DNA from 2 places in the Lysinibacillus sp. NPDC097868 genome. Region 2 is predicted to be linked to the other one. Evidence: riboswitches for the same ligand, from Rfam matches in the RefSeq annotation. Region 2 holds a riboswitch; the other holds the start of a gene.
What was found. A riboswitch is a leader RNA that binds a small molecule or an ion and turns the genes downstream of it on or off. The one in region 2 is predicted to bind thiamine pyrophosphate.
Positions count from the first base shown of each region.

Region 1: linked by a shared signal. The riboswitch ahead of thiW (energy coupling factor transporter S component ThiW) and the one ahead of thiM (hydroxyethylthiazole kinase) in region 2 are both predicted to bind thiamine pyrophosphate.

Region 1 is NZ_JBIWBS010000001.1:175,057-178,482, forward strand. It holds gene ACIQXJ_RS00800 (VWA domain-containing protein) at 1-813, shown strand, start outside; gene thiW (energy coupling factor transporter S component ThiW) at 872-1,363, opposite strand; TPP riboswitch at 1,541-1,648, opposite strand; gene ACIQXJ_RS00810 (MFS transporter) at 1,704-2,900, opposite strand.
Region 2 is NZ_JBIWBS010000001.1:2,801,872-2,805,297, forward strand. It holds gene mbcS (acyl-CoA synthetase MbcS) at 1-1,137, opposite strand, end outside; TPP riboswitch at 1,331-1,429, shown strand; gene thiM (hydroxyethylthiazole kinase) at 1,517-2,272, shown strand; gene thiD (bifunctional hydroxymethylpyrimidine kinase/phosphomethylpyrimidine kinase) at 2,272-3,099, shown strand; gene thiE (thiamine phosphate synthase) at 3,086-3,426, shown strand, end outside.

The DNA of each region.
Region 1 (3,426 bases), 2.6 Mb from region 2:
TGGAATGCACTCTTTGCAAATGGTGTGCCACAAATGAATGCATATATTGGCACGACAGCGAAGCAGGGAGCTGCTGTGATAGCTGAAAGCGAGAAGGAAGACCCTGTATTGGCACAATGGCAATATGGACTTGGTAAAACTTTTGCTTTCACATCAGATTCGACAGGGAAATGGGCTGGTGACTGGGCAAGGTGGCAAGAATGGGGATCATTTTGGCAAACAATCATTTCGCAAATGCTACCAAGTTATAATGATGTAGCCTATGATGTACGTCTTGATACAGATGGCTCATTTATCATCACGGACCCGACAAATGAAGCTGCATTTTTAGATATTGTCGCTGTCGATGAATCTGGCGAGGAGCTTGATTTGCAGCTTGAAACGATTTCTGCCTCGCAAGTACGTGCAGTTGTCAAAGCTAAACCAGGGTTGATTTTTTTCCGTATTGCTGACGAAGAGCAGGCCATTTATCAGGCTGGTCTAAGCGTACCGTACAGTGCAGAATATGAATTACGTCCTGTGAATGAGACACTTGTCGAGCAACTAACGAAGCGAACTGGTGGCTCTGTCTTGAAAGAACCACAAGACGTGTTCCGTAAGTTCACTAACAAAGGAGCAGAGCGCCAAAATATTGCAACATGGTTACTATTAACGGGGATGCTATTATTCTTCGTAGATATTACGATTCGACGCTTTGGATGGAGCTTTATAACAAGGCATAAGCAAAAAGAAAAGTCTGTAGAAGAAGCAACCGTACAGGCGGAGGACACGAACGTTGCACAGCTATTAAAAGGAATGAAAAAACGCTCTTAATCAAAAAAACGATGGCACATTGCTAAAAGCATGTGCCATCGTTTTTGTATAAACAAAGTTACTTCGTAATAAGCATATGCGATGTGGTTTTCCGTAGACTGCTAGCAATCATAATACCAAGAAATGCTCCAATTAAACTAGATGTCAAAAATGCAGGCATAAAAAATAATGCACCTACGGATGTTCCCATTAATAATTGCGCATATGGTACAGCGACTAATGAGGCCATAATACCTGTGCCAAATACTTCACCAACACCAGCTAGCCAGTTGTTGCGACTGTATTTATAAGCAAAGGCTGCACATGCCGCACCGATGACGCTTCCAGGAATCGCTAAAAGAGAGCCTGTGCCTGTTAATATACGAATCAATGCTGTAACTATAGCAACGATGATAGAAGGCATAGGACCTAATAGAATGGCACAGATGACATTGATCGCATGTTGTACAGGATAAGCACGAGCAATGCCAGTTGGAATGGAGACAAAAGTAGAGCCTGCTACTGCAATAGCTACTAATAAAGCCATAGTAGTTAGTTTTCGAATAGACATGATAGTTACTCCTTTTAGTTTTGTGCGATGAATCGCCGATAGAACAAAGTGAACCGCCGGTAAAATGCTAGAAATCGCCGATAGGTCCCGAAATTTCCGATAGCACTGTCAAATGAATACAAAAAAGCCGCTTCCTTGTCACGAAAGGAAGCGGCCTTGCATTTTTAAATTACATGAAAGCAAGCGTCGCCACTTCCCTCCGCTAGTGTGAACTAGATCAGGTTCAAAGGGTCCGTATATGAGCATATACGTCTCAGCCTTGTAAAGACTCCCCTAGTGGTGTTAAACGATTTAATTTTTCGATAATAAATGTACCATATTACAAATAATTGTCAATGGACTAATTTGTATCAGGCTGCATAAGATGCGGCGCCTTTTTCAATGTCCAAATGAGCGCTACTAAGAAACATGTCATTAAAATAATTGCTCCAAATATATACGGACTGTTCATATTCCAATCGAATAAAAGACCCGCAAGTGCAGGACCAATCATATTTCCAAGACTCATATAGGCATTGGTAAGTCCAGCGGCTAAACCTTGTTCATTGCCAGCAAGTTTAGAAATCAGTGTGTTGACGGCTGGGCGAATAAGTGTTGTTGCCGTGGAGAAAATCGTTGCGACAACTAAAATAAGTGCAAAGCCAGAAACAAATAATATTAGGAAAATAGCTACAGCAGCAATAAATAAATTGACTAATACAACTTTCATTTCCCCAAAGCGCTTAAAGAGTGGTGTGATGATGAACATCTGCACAACAACACCAAATGCACCACCTACAGTTAAAATTATCGCAATATCGGTAGGTGTGTAGTTAAATTTGTCTGTCACAAATAATGATAATGTTGTTTGGAAATTGGCGATGCCGAACGAGAACACAAGCATAATAATCAACATGACAAAGTATGGCATTTGGACTGAACGTGCCATCTGCCTCACAAGATTATCTTGCTTTTGTGCTTTTTGAGCTGCACTTGGTTTTGTAGAAGGTAATAACAACAATGAAAGGATAGAGGCAATAATAGCAGCTCCTCCAGCCATAAAGAATGGGAAATGCAAACTAACTTTAGATAAGAATCCACCAATACCTGGTCCAATCATAAAACCAAGAGACATAGCGGCACCTAACATGCCCATTCCTTTACCTCGTTCTTCATACGTTGTGATATCTGCTACAAACGCCATAATTGGAGGTGCTACAAAGGCAGAACCTAAACCTCCTAAGAAACGAGCAACAAAAAGCATCCATACGTCTGTAGATAGCCCGAACGAAATTTGCCCAATACCAGTTACAATCAGACCAAAAACAATCAAGTTTTTTCGACCATATCGATCCGAAAGATTCCCAGCAATTGGAGAAAAAATGAATTGTGCAAAGGCGAACGTTGCAATTAACATGCCAAGAACTTGTCCTGCTGCACCAAATATATGTAAATACTTTGGCATAACAGGAATAATAATTCCGATGCTCCCCATAGCGATAAACATATTAAACATTAAAATATACAAAGCCGCCTTGTTTGACTTCTGCTGGGTCATTGAATCCCCCCCTTTTTTCTATTGAAACATTATTACAGTCTATCATAAAGAAATATTGCTTGGCTATTGGATTATAGTCGTAGATGAATGACCTGGTCATCGGAACGAAGACATTGTTTTTCCTCTGAATAATACAATTGATTTCCGCTACGGGCGTCGCATTCCGCGGGCACACCGTAAGCCGCAACCCTCGCTGGCGCGCGGTCTGTTGCGTCTTACGTGTTGTGCGTTCCCGCAGGAGTCGCCGCCCTCCGCTCCAATCAACTGAACAAGTGGGTTAAAGAAATTCAATTTTGTGACCACCAAAAGGGAAAAAATAGAATGTACCAAAATAATACCGATGCCTCATGGCTATCTTCTTTTTAAATAGAAATGAAAACTACAATTGATTTCCGCTACGGGCGTCGCATTCCGCGGGCACACCGTAAGCCGCAACCCTCGCTGGCGCGCGGTCTGTTGCGTCTTACGTGTTGTGCGTTCCCGCAGGAGTCGCCGCCTTCCGCTTCAATCAACTGAACACATCGGA
Region 2 (3,426 bases):
AAAGAGTGCAGGTGTTTCGCGATGCACTGCAATATCCCCAACAACACCTTCAGACACAGGATGTCCTAGGTCATCAATTATTTCTACTGTATTTCCTGGTGTCGGTTTACCCATTGAGCCGACGCGCGCTTCCATGCCAACCATTGTCCCAACAAGTAACGTATTTTCCGTTTGGCCGTAACCATCACGAACCTGTATATCAAACGTTTCTGAGAACACTTTTACAACTTCACTATTCAGTGGTTCACCCGCTGATACAGCTTGGCGAATCTCACTTAAATTATAGTCCTGTAAATTATTGAGTGTTGCCATAAAACGATACTCTGTCGGTGTACAACATAATACATTTACTTTAAATTTTTCAAGCAATGACAAATAAATTGATGCATCAAATTTGCCTTTATAAACAAAAGCTGTTGCACCGCTTCCTAAAGTTGCTAGGAACGGACTCCAAATCCATTTTTGCCAGCCAGGTGCCGCAGTAGCCCATACTATATCATTTTCTTGCACACCTAACCAATTCGGTGCTGTTGTCCGTAAATGAGCATAACCCCAGCTATGCGTATGAACAGCTGCCTTAGGATTGCCAGTTGTCCCACTTGTATAGGCTAAAAAAGCATTGTCTGTACTTTTTGTCGGTGTAGGATTCGTATAGTCTGTAGGATGCTGCTCCATTTTTTCAAGCAACGGCTGCCATGGTGCATGAGCATGTCCAATAACATATTGCAAAATACCATTTAAGTTTTTTACTTCGTCAAATTGCTCAATATATGGCTCGTAGGCAATTATTCCTTTTGCATTTGCATGTGTGATTCGATATTCAATATCCTTTGTACGTAACATTTCTGAACTAGGGATAATCGTTAAGCCCGCTTTCAAAGCCGCTATGTAGACGATATATGCCTCGACAGATCTTGGAACCATAACTAAAAGCACGTCGCCTTTTGTTAGTCCTTGCGAAGTAAATACATGGGCCGCCTGATTTGCTTTTTCAAGTAAAGTTGCATATGTAATGTGTTGAATTTCTTCGTGATTGTTATAAACAATTAATGCATTTTTAGTAGGGTCCTGAGCATACTTCTCAATCTCCTCAACAATGTTATACCATTCTGGTGCGATTAAATCCTGTCTTTTCATAATAACTTCCTCCTTATTGCTAGGTTTATTATAAAACTCATTTTTTATGATTTTCAATGGATGAACCTTATTTTAAGAAAGTCATGACAATTATCATGGTTTATTATATGGCATCAGTCACTGCTTTCCAGATAATGATAAAACGCTATTGAATACTGTGGATAGGTATGTTACATTTTGGACAACTAAAACTTCATGATTGCAGGGGGACTCTTAGTGAGTTGAGAAGGTAAAACCTGACCCTTTGAACCTGTTAGTTAATACTGACGTAGGGAGCAACACACATCTTATTATTGATGATAAGCTCTTTTTACGTGTATACTTTGCACGAAAAAGAGCTTTTTGCATGCTTACGTCCATCCAAAAAAGGAGGACTACGATGATTTTTCAAACTATTCGTAAAAAACAGCCACTCATTCATTGTATTACAAATTATGTTGTGGCAAATTTTCAAGCAAACGGCTTATTAGCAATTGGTGCTTCACCTGTAATGGCAGATGAATCTCTGGAAGTTGAGGAGATGGTATCGATTGCATCAGCCCTATTGATTAATATTGGCACACTCACTACCCGTACAAAAGAATCGATGTTACTTGCTGGAAAAAAGGCAAACGCGCTAGGTGTACCGGTTATTTTGGACCCAGTTGGTGTTGGAGCAACAAATTTACGTAAACAAACGGTACAGCAATTATTAGAAGCCGTTCATTTTGCTGTTATTCGCTGTAATATCGGTGAACTTGCCGCTATTGCTGATGTTCGTTGGCAACAAAAAGGAGTAGATAGTGGCAGCGGTTCCATTTCAGTTGAAGATAAAGCGAAAGAAATTTCTAAAAAATATAATTGTATCGTTATTGTAACTGGTGAAAAGGATTTTATAACTGATGGAGAGCATTCCAAATGGATTATTGGCGGACATTTTCGAATGACAGAAGTTACAGGAACTGGTTGTTTGTTAAGTGCCATTTGCTGTGCAGCTTATATTGCAGGCAATAAGCCATTTTCTCAGTTGTGCAATACATTAACGAGCTATAAAAAAGTTGCTGAACATGCCGCCTCATCTGCGCCATATAACGGTGATTTTGCAGTATCGGTCTTAAATGAGTTACACCGTTTATCGAAGGACGGTGAAAAATAATGCATATTGTAACAACAATAGCTGGCTCAGATAGTGGTGGTGGAGCTGGTATCCAAGCTGATTTAAAAACATTTCAGGAATTAGATGTATTCGGGACATCCGTTATAACTGCTTTAACAGCACAAAACACCTTAGGAGTGAACGGTGTGCTTCCAATTGAACATGCTTTTGTAAATAAACAACTTCATTCACTCCTAGATGATTTTCCAATTAGTGCAGTAAAAACAGGAATGCTTTTTTCCTCTGATATTATTTATACAATTGCAAGAGCTATATCTAATTTAAATATTCCCCTTATCGTTGATCCTGTGATGATTGCCAAAGGTGGCGAAAACTTATTACAACAAGAAGCAGTTGAAGCATTAAAAGAAGCTTTATTACCTCTTGCTACAATCGTAACGCCTAACATCCCAGAAGCAGAGACACTTACTGCTAGAAAAATACACAATTTATCAGACATTCAGCAAGCTGCACAATCATTATTAAAATTAGGTGTTCAATGTGTCATTATCAAAGGTGGACATTTACATGACGATAATTTTGCAACGGATTATGTATTTTTTGAAGATGGCGAAACATTTTCAATGCAATCTACTCGAATTACAACGAAAAACACGCACGGAACGGGATGTACATTTTCTGCTGCATTAACCGCTTTTATTGGTCGGAAAATGCCTTTAAAACAAGCAATTATTGAAGCCAAGAAATTTATTCAGCTAGCCATTAGCCATGATTTATCGATTGGAAATGGCAATGGACCAACGAATCATTTTGCTTACAAAAAGTTTCATGATACTTGCGAGGTGACCATACATGAAACGCAGTGACTTACAGCTTTATTTTATAATGGGTACAGCGAATGTGAAAAATAGACAACCTTTAGAAATACTTGAGGCAGCATTGCAAGCAGGCATTACGATGTTTCAATTTCGTGAAAAAGGACAATATGCATTGACGAATGAGCCCTACGAACATTTTGCACGTCAATGCCAAAATCTATGCAGGAAATACAACGTTCCCTTTATTGTGAATGATGATCTCGACCTTGCCCTAAAGCTCAATGCAGATGGGATTCACATTGGCCAAGATGATTATCCCATCTCACTAGTACGACAAAAAATTGGACAAATGATCCTTGGTGTTTCTGTCCATAC